Regions from separate parts of the Bacillus sp. BC05(2025) genome, predicted to be linked through region 2. Evidence: riboswitches for the same ligand, from Rfam matches in the RefSeq annotation. Region 2 holds a riboswitch; the other holds the start of a gene.
What was found. A riboswitch is a leader RNA that binds a small molecule or an ion and turns the genes downstream of it on or off. The one in region 2 is predicted to bind S-adenosylmethionine.

Region 1 (5,148 bases), on a different contig from region 2:
AAATAAGTCCGTGATCTACTTCTTGTGTTACGAAAGAAATACCGTGCTTTTTTGCATCACGTGGAGAAGTAAAGGAAACAGTCTGATTATCAATTTTTATATTGCCAGCAACTGGTTGGATTTCACCAGTTGCTATTTTTAATAAAGTACTTTTTCCTGCGCCGTTCATTCCTAGTAATGCGTGCACTTTTCCTTTTTCAATATGAATAGAAACATCTTCTAGAACAGGGGTAGTTACATGATAAGAATGTGTAATGTTTTGAAGAGAGAATGTCATCATTTTTTCTCCTTCTCTAATTTTTTCATCCAAGGAGAATACCCATCTTTTGAATCTCCCCAACCATTTATATGTTTTGATAATTGATCCATTGTTATATTTTCTTTTGGTAAATTATTTTTCTTCACTAAATAAGGTTCTAGCGAATAAATATCTGGCGTTTGTTCACCAGCAATTTTTTTATATAAAAATCGTACTTGAACTTTACCTACTTCAGCTGGATCAGTTGCAGCTGTAGCAGTCCAAGGTGAATTTTCTTTTTGCATGAGTTGTAAATCTTCATTACTTAAGTCAATGCCGTATACTTTTATATCTGTACGACCAGCTTGTTCGAGTGCTTTGACAGCCCCTTTAGCAAATTCATCCCATGAAGCGAAAATAGCTTGTAAATCTCCTTTTTTCGGATATTTTTTTAGTAAAGCTTCTACTTGTGTTTGTGTATCGAGCGGTGTGTTATTACTAGCAGTACCGAATCGTGTAACTTCTTTTATATTTGGATAACGTTTATAAAAAGCATCAATGATAACATTACGACGTTCCATTGGAGCGAATCCACCAACCCATACGACTGCGATATTTCCTTGTCCATTCAAATCTTCCGCTAATGTTTTTAATGATTTCCATGCAAGACTATAGTCATCTTGATCAATAATCGTTACGCCTGGCAAGCGTAGATCATTATCAAACGCTACTACCGGAATATTTGCTTGTAATGCCTTTTCTACTCCAGGTTTCAGCGCTTCAGATCGACCATGATCAATTAATATACCATCCACTTTTGAATTAATAGCAGTATCTAAATTTGCCGCCATTTTTGCTAAATCATTATCAGAATTATAGACTTGTACACTGCCGCCAAATAGTTCTACTTGTTTTTTGACCCCCTCAATATATTGAGAGGAAAAAGTTCCGATAGACATTTGCATAATTAATGCAATTTTTAATGGTTTCTTTATTTGGTTTGGAATTTCTGTTTGTAAATGATTTTCTACTGTTGTAGTTACTTTTTTCACAGTTTGTTGCTTTTGTGAAGAGACAGCATCTTGTTCATTTGTACAAGCAGTTAATGTAAGTAAGAGAACAATGAGTACGATAGAACACAATTTCTTCATAAAAAAATCCCTCCTAAACTAAGAAGAGAGGAGAGGGAGTGAAAATAAAAAACGCCTTTTCATATAGAAAAGACGTCTTATCATATTACTCTTATCTTTCAACACAACGTGTTGTAAGAATTAGCACCGTGCCCATAAATGGGTCGGTTGCCGGGCTTCGTAGGGCTCATCCCTCCACCTGCTCTTGATAAGACATCGAATATTCAACTATTTCGAATTATTCCACAAGTTTGTGGTGTTGTCAAATAATTTTTTATAAAAAAATCCCTCTTAATGAGGGATTTTAATGTGGTAAGAAAATCAATTGATAAGCGAACAAGATTCCGAATACATACACAAGTGGGTGAACAGCACAGAATTTACCTTTTGCCACTTTCATAAGTGGGTATGAAATAAATCCAAGAGCGATACCTGTTGCGATACTTGATGTAAGTGGCATGCTTAGGATTACTAAGAATGCTGGGAATGCTTCATCAAATACATCCCAATCGATGTGGCGAACTGAACCCATCATAAGGCTACCAACGATAATTAATGATGGTGCAGTAATAGCTGATACACCAGAAACGGCACTTACTAATGGCCCGAAGAATGCTGCTAGTGCGAATAGAACAGCTACTGTAACAGTTGTTAAACCAGTACGACCACCAGCTGCAACACCAGCAGATGATTCGATGTAAGCTGTTGATGGTGTTGTTCCGAACATAGAACCGATTGTTGCTGAGAATGAGTCAGATAGAAGAGCTCGTCCAGCTTTTGGAAGTTTTCCGTCTTTCATAAATCCACCTTGTTGAGCTACACCAAGTAATGTACCTGTTGTATCGAATAATGTAACAAGGAAGAATGAAAATACAACGCCGTATAATCCGTAGTTAATTACATCAGATACAGCAGTAATTGGATTTGAAACGATAATTCCTTCTGGTAATCCAGGCATTGATGTAACACCGTTTGAGAATGTTAATTGTCCTGTGAAGAAAGCGATAATACCAGTTAATAGCATCCCGATAAATAGTGCACCATTTACATTTAAAGACATAAGGATGATTGTAATTCCAAGTCCAGCTAATGCTAGTAGTACTGGCGCAGAGTGAAGATCACCAAGTCCAACTAAGTTTGCTTCATTTTTTGTAACGATACCTGTTAAACGTAAACCGATAAAGGCGATGAAAAGACCGATACCAGCAGTAATTGCATGTTTTAAGTTTTCAGGAATTGCTTCCATTAATTTTGTACGGAAAGATGTGAATGATAACAAAATTAAAATCATACCTGCTACGAATACAGCAGAGAATGCAATTGCGAAAGTCATGCCTTCATGAGCTTTTACAACAGAGTAAGAGAAATAAGCATTTAATCCCATACCTGGTGCAATTGCGATTGGTAAGTTTGTAAAGATCGCCATAAATAATGTTCCGACAACAGCAGCGATAATGGTTGCTGTAAATGCTTGTTCAAATGGAACACCTGCATCCCCAAGGATGACAGGGTTTACGACAATGATATATGCCATTGTTAAGAAGGTAATAATACCTGCCATAATTTCAGTTTTAATAGAAGTTTTATGTTTTGAAAGGTTAAACATATAAACATCCTTTCTGTTTACGAATAATTTTCACAACAGTTATATATAATATTCGTTTTTTAACTATTTTGCAATAGTTTTGCATAAAAAGTTTACAACAATTCATATTTTGTGTCTTAAATTCGAATATTAATCGTAAATCGATGTATGAATTTCAGTGTTTATTGTGCGCATATTATAAGGAAAAGGAGTTGAAAGAAGCTATGCCACAGCAAAAAAACTTTGTAACAATGCCAGCGCAACATCAAAATAAACAACCTGGTATTGAATCGTTAATGAATCCTCTACCGCAGTTTGAAGATCCAAACTATAAAGGAAGCGAAAAATTAAAAGGAAAGAATGTATTAATTACAGGAGGGGATAGCGGGATTGGACGAGCTGTTTCCATCGCTTTTGCGAAAGAGGGAGCGAATATTGCGATTGCGTATTTAGATGAAGATGGAGATGCAAATGAGACGAAGCAACGTGTAGAACAAGAAGGTGTAAAGTGTGTGTTGTTACCAGGTGATTTAAGTAATGAACAGCATTGTAAAGATATTGTAGAAGAGACCGTCAAGCAACTAGGTAGTGTAAATGTTTTAGTAAATAATGTCGCGCAGCAATATCCGCAGCAAGGGCTAGAATATATTACAGCAGAACAGTTAGAAAAGACTTTTCGTATTAATATTTTTTCTTATTTTCACGTTACGAAAGCAGCACTTTCTTATTTAAAGCAAGGGGATGTCATTATAAATACGGCGTCTATCGTTGCGTATGAAGGAAATGAAACGTTAATTGATTACTCGGCAACGAAAGGAGCAATCGTTGCTTTTACAAGGTCACTTTCTCAATCGTTAGTGCAAAAAGGGATTCGTGTAAATGGTGTTGCGCCCGGGCCAATTTGGACACCACTTATTCCATCAAGCTTTGATGAGAAGAAGGTTGCTCAGTTCGGGAGCAATGTTCCGATGCAAAGGCCTGGTCAACCGTATGAATTAGCACCAGCATACGTATATTTAGCGTCTGGCGATTCATCCTATGTTACCGGACAAATGATACATGTAAATGGGGGCGTTATTGTAAATGGATAGTTTTCATTTATAAGAGCAAAGTAAAGTTAATTCTACTTATTATAGTGGCGCTAGGGGAGGGATATAGATGAAAAAATTATGTTTCGTCATACTATTATTTTTCATCCTACCGGTTAGTGCCTTTGCTGATACAGATCATCTAATATTAGTGAATCTTACGACAAACCAATTATCTTTTTTTGAAAATGGAAATTATACAAAAACATTCCCCGTAACAAGTGGAAGAGATCGTACACCTACGCCTGAAGGTAATTTTTGTATTATAACTAAATATAAAAATAAAGAATACCATCGGAAAAAAATAGCTGGTGGTGCACCGAATAACCCTCTTGGTACGAGGTGGCTTGGACTAGATAAAAATGAATATGCGATTCACGGGACAAATCGGGAATGGACAATTGGAAGTAGGGAATCAAATGGTTGTATTCGTATGCATGACAGAGATATACAGTGGCTATATGACCGAGTTCAATTACAAACAAAAGTAATCATTTCCCGTTTTCATACGAGCCCCGAATATGAGGCGAATAAGCTTGGCTACCGCGTCGTGAGTTGGAATGGTCGTAAAGTAGAGGAAGAGCAAATTGGCGTGCTTACGTTAGTAGACCGTGCCGATATATATTGGCAAGAACCAAATGGGCAGTTAACGAAAGTGAAAACGGTATTGCCGAATGAAAGATATAAGGTGTATTCAAAACGAAAAGATGGAATATATTATATAGGAAACAATTTGTATATTGTGGATGAAACTGGAGAGAAAATTCGTTACGAGCAAATTCCTTCTTCGGTTTTAAGTAATATATATAAACGAAAATATAATGTTCCGTAATAGGCTACCGTATTATAGACGGTAGCTTATTTCTACTTCGAGTTTAACTGCAACTATTGGATTTTGCTGAATATAATACAGTACAGATAGGGGGCGGTTACATTATGAAAAGCGAATTTGCCTTTAAAGTTTTCTTAGTAACGACCTGTTTATTTATCGTGTATTTGTATTCGTTTCTCGTTTTTTCTTTTTATGTTCCATATGTTGATTTAATATTGTTCTTCGGATTTATTTTGGCGTTTGTGAAAGCAAGAGAAGGTGAGAAGAGTATATAT
Region 2 (5,148 bases):
TTTTAGATGTCCTAATACAGTAGACGCGGTATCATTCGCAATAATTTCCCCTTCATGTAAAACTATTGCTCTGTCTGCATATTCTAATGCAAGATTCATATCGTGTGTAATAAAAATAAAAGATATTCCCTTTACAGCTAGTTTTCTTATAAACGTCATAAACTGTTTATAATGATAATAATCTTGTCCCGCTGTCGGCTCATCTAATATGATAAGTTTCGGATTTGTCGTTAGTACAGATGCAATCGTTACTCTCTTTTTTTGTCCGTAACTTAATGCCTGGATTGGCCAATTTCGAAATGGATACAAGCCACAAATTTTTAATGTTTCTTCCGCTCTAAGCTTAATTTCTTCCTTTGATACCTTTTTTAATTTTAATGTGAATGAAACCTCTTCTATAACAGTAGGCTGTGTAATCATATGATTTGGATTTTGCATGACATATGATATAATCTCTCCACGTTTACGAATAGACCAATTATTAATATTTATTCCATTAAATAAAATCCTATCATTATTTGTTTTGTTAATACCTATAAGACTATGAGCTAATGTTGATTTTCCGGCACCATTATGCCCCAAAAGTACAACAATTTCCCCTTCTTTTATAGAGAAATTTACATTATCTAATACTTTTTGTTTATTAGAATAGGAGAACGACAAATTTTCTACTTTCAATATTTCTTTGTTTTTAGGAGTATTTTTATAAAAAACTTGCTTCTCCATCCACTCATTTATTGCGCTACGAACACTTTCTCTTTGAAGATTTTCAAGTGGGTATATTCCCTCATTATTACTATCAAACTGTAACCTCTTTAATCCTTCCATGTACATAGGTTCCCTTAAGCCAATAGATGGTAATATATTTGAGGCCAAAATCTCTTCGGGTGTCCCTATCGCAACGATTTCCCCTTCATCCATTAAAATAATTTTATCTAAATTCAGATTTAACATTTCTTCTATTCGATGTTCAATAATTACAATTGTTTTATTATATTGTTTATGTATATCTTTAATAAGTTCTATTGTATGTAAGCTACTTACTGGATCTAAATTCGCTAAAGGTTCATCAAACAATAATATATTAGCATTTGTCGTTAACAGACCCGCTAAAGAAACAGTTTGTTTTTGCCCTCCTGATAATTCATGAGGACTTTGTTTATGAAAAGTATGCATCTTTACCTTTTTTAATGATTCTGAAACAATCTTTTTCATATCATCTTGATTTACACATTCATTTTCTAAATAAAAAGCCACATCTTCTTCTACTGTAAGACCAATAAATTGGGCATCTTGATCTTGCAAAATTGTTCCTACCTGTATACTCTGCTCAAAAATACTCCCTTTCCTCGGGTCTTTTCCGGCAATAGAAATAGTTCCAGTACTACTCCCTTCATAAGAAAATGGGATTAGCCCATTGATACAATGAGCTAACGTTGATTTCCCTGAACCACTACGCCCAGCAATTAATACTTTTTCCCCAGGATATATATGAAACGTAATGTCTTTTACAGTAGGCTGTGCCGCATGCTTATATTGAAAACTAAATTTTTCTAAAGAAATAATTGGTTGCATGTTAACATCCCTACTTTTCAATTTTTAAATGTGTATGTTTCTTATTTGACTTAGCTAGACCCATTGTAATTGGCAACCCAAGAACTAAAAATACAATAACATCCGCAATTGTTGCTCCTAATACTTGTATTACAATTTTGTCAAACGGTTCTCCCATGACAATAATATCGAATGCCCCAGCAAATATAATAGCAATGACGATACCAATTAATCCCGTAATGGCTAAATAAGAAATATCGCCTTTATTATACGTCCCGTTTTTCACACTAAAGCCAACTCTTTTTTGAATGAGCCCCATTGCAAAACCAATAATGCCTGAACTAATAACCCATCCCCACCAAATACCCCAGCCAGCAATTGTATCCGTTACGGTATGACCGATAAGTCCTATTAACAGCCCTGCCACTGGACCAAATAAAGCTCCAAAAACAGTTAAGATAGCTAATGCAGGTTTAATAAACGTATTTGGTGCAATAGAAAATCCCCAGAGCCCTAATATACCGTATAATGCTGCTCCAATTCCGATTGCTACTACTAACTTTGTTGATAATTTATTCATTACAATTCCCCTCTCATATGAGTCAACTTTTATTACTCTATATTTATTTTGAAAATGAATTATGCATCGACACTCCCTTTCTATACAACAAAAAAATGACCTCTTACATAAGAGGTCATTTTCTTTCACATTCAAGAATCCTCTTATCTGCCAAAAAACACACACGTGTCCTCTGCGGAATTAGCACCTTCCTATAACATGTACATAGGGGTTGCTGAGGTTTCATAGGGCCGTTCCCTCCACCTCTCTGGATAAGTATTAATTTGTAATTCGTATTATGGCACTTAGAAGAATAAATTTCAATACTTTTCTAATTATTTTTATTTTTCGTTTAACAGTACGTTTAAATCATTGTATTCTTATCGGAATTATGAAATAATAAATTAAAATAGTTACGGGAGGAATGTACGATGAAAGTAATCGGTTTAATTGGTGGCCTAAGTTGGGAATCTACATCATTATACTATAAACATATTAATACACTTACACTCTCTCAATATGATCAGAATGCAAAGCTTGTTTTATATAGTATGGACTTTGGTGAGGTAACTACTTTATTACAAAATCATCAATATGAAGAAGTGAAAAATGAATTAGTTACAGTTGCAAAAAAGGTTGAAAAATCCGGAGCTGAATGTTTATTAATGTGTTCCAATACAGTCCATTTATTTGCTGAAGAAGTAGAACAAGCAATATCTATTCCACTTCTTCACATTGGTGATGTAAGTGCTAAAGAAATGGTAGAGCAGAATATAAAGCGGATCGGACTATTAGGTACGAAACAAACGATGGAACAAGACTTCTATAAATCACGTCTAGCGAACTATAACATTGAGACAATTATTCCAAATAAAGAGGAAAGAAATTTTATTCATCATGTTATTTTAAATGAATTAAGTAAAGGAATTATTTCAGAAACATCAAAAGAAAAGCTATTACAAATTACAAAATCATTAATTCAAAATGGCGCAGAAGGTATACTACTAGGTTGCACTGAAATACCATTGCTCATTTCCCAAAACGACCTTACTGTTCCTGTTTTTGATACTGCTTTTTTACATGCAAATACTGCTGTACAGTTTGCAGAATAATAGTATAAAAGCATAAAGGTAGAGCCTCTATGCTTTTATATTGTCTACACTATTTATTTAAAAGAGATGCAATCACTGCAATTGCTTCTTTTGAACCACCACATTCTAAAAAACTTTCTTTCAGTTTTCGTATTCCATACTTATACTTTTCATTTGAAAAAACATCTGTTACCGCTTCTTTTAACGTTTGCATATTAACATTCTCTTTCAATAACCGATGGGCTGCTTCAAGCTCAGTTAATCTTTGCGCTATCATTGGCTGGTCTTTATCATGTGGAATGATGACAAATGGGACATTAAAATAAATAGCGTCGTGTACGCTGTTCATGCCGCCATGTGTAATAAAAACATCTGCTTCACTTAATATTTCTGACTGGGGTACGTATGAAGAAATTATAAAATTGTCTGGCGCTTTCTTAATTTTAGAACAATCATTCCTATCACCAATTGCCATTACAACTATTCCATCAAAATCTGAGAAAGTATCAATGCACATATTAAAGAATGGTTCAAGTCCTTCAAGCAGTGTTCCCATTGAAATATATATAACCTTCTTATCTTTAAGCAATTTAAGTGGAAACTCTACATTTGTTTTACGCCTTAAAATACTCGGACCAATAAAAATGTTATTTCTCCCAAACAAATCGCTATTAGGTTGAAAATAACGACTTGTGTATACAAGAGTAATATCTCCCTTGTTATGCATAAATTGAAGATTATTTTTAGGCTTTACTCCAAATTCATGTCCCATTTCATATAGTAACTGTTCAGAAATTTCATCAGGTTCGAATGGTATTTCTGCATTTGGATGAAAAGGTAATGTCTCCAAAAATTTTGGAGGAATTAAAAATATAGGAGAAGAAACTATGCCTGGAATTTGTAAATATTCCTTTACTAACTCTCCAGCGCCAAATATATCATAAATTACGAAATCAAAATGTATGTTTTCACATAATTGTTTCGTAATTTCTAATATATATAAAGAAGTTTGAACGTGTACACGAAAGAAAGAATTCAGCCCATCTGGAGTTTCAGAATCAATAGAAATCTCCTTTAATAAATCTGGATGTGTATATACAGTAGCTCCCAAATCTTCAATTCTGTCTTTAAATTGTTCTGTCGTAATATAATGTACGTGATCACCCAGTTCAGTATAGGATTTGACTAAACTTAATGTAGGATTTACATGTCCCTCTGCTGGAAAATTAACCACTAAAATATTTAGCACTTATTTCTCACTCCTTACATTTCAATTCGCTTATTAAGCATACTGTAATTATTACCGTCAATCTTCACCTAATAGTCCTAATATGCTTGCTACTTTAGGTTGATAAATAATTGTTAGTGATTAAATTAAAAAAGGCATCTACATAAGTAGATGCCAAACCGTGATAAGGAGTGTTCTGTGAGTTTAGAATAAGCTTTTCAGCTTGTCCTATGCTATCAATATATGATTTATTTTATAAAGCGTGAATAATTGATAGCATAATTTTACCTTTCTATCACCCATTTTGGATTTATTCCTAAATAAGACGACTCTAGTTTCTATACTATTTCATATGTATTAACCTTCCTGAGAGCTATCTATTTTTATAGGTTCTCCAGTCAATCGCTTATTTTTCAATTCAAAATAAGCATCTAAAACTTCTTTTCCAATATCAGAGTTAATACCAGATTTATCATTAATAACCCACGGCACAACTACAGAGAATGCTACTTCAGGATTATCATATGGCGCATATCCTGCTAACGTTAAATTATAACATTCTCTTCTTTCACCCTTTTCATTTCTTCCGATATCACTTTCTCCACCGTAAACTGTCTGTGCTGTCCCTGTTTTACCTGCTGGTTTATAAGATGCTTTTTGGAACGCCCTTACTCCTGTTCCATCCCCTTCCTGAAATACCCTTCTAAATCCTTCTT

Region 1: linked by a shared signal. The riboswitch ahead of ACZ76X_RS10450 (sugar ABC transporter substrate-binding protein) and the one ahead of ACZ76X_RS00780 (ECF-type riboflavin transporter substrate-binding protein) in region 2 are both predicted to bind S-adenosylmethionine.

Annotation. Positions count from the first base shown of each region.
Region 1 covers NZ_JBWYRA010000002.1:882,273-887,420, reverse strand. Annotated here, with positions in the region: gene ACZ76X_RS10455 (sugar ABC transporter ATP-binding protein) at 1-280, opposite strand, end outside; gene ACZ76X_RS10450 (sugar ABC transporter substrate-binding protein) at 277-1,389, opposite strand; SAM riboswitch class I at 1,478-1,583, opposite strand; gene ACZ76X_RS10445 (NCS2 family permease) at 1,673-2,974, opposite strand; gene ACZ76X_RS10440 (SDR family oxidoreductase) at 3,178-4,044, shown strand; gene ACZ76X_RS10435 (L,D-transpeptidase) at 4,112-4,873, shown strand; gene ACZ76X_RS10430 (hypothetical protein) at 4,978-5,148, shown strand, end outside.
Region 2 covers NZ_JBWYRA010000001.1:152,235-157,382, reverse strand. Annotated here, with positions in the region: gene ACZ76X_RS00785 (energy-coupling factor transporter ATPase) at 1-1,575, opposite strand, end outside; gene ACZ76X_RS00780 (ECF-type riboflavin transporter substrate-binding protein) at 1,586-2,134, opposite strand; SAM riboswitch class I at 2,275-2,392, opposite strand; gene ACZ76X_RS00775 (aspartate/glutamate racemase family protein) at 2,545-3,225, shown strand; gene ACZ76X_RS00770 (macrolide family glycosyltransferase) at 3,275-4,453, opposite strand; gene ACZ76X_RS00765 (peptidoglycan D,D-transpeptidase FtsI family protein) at 4,790-5,148, opposite strand, start outside.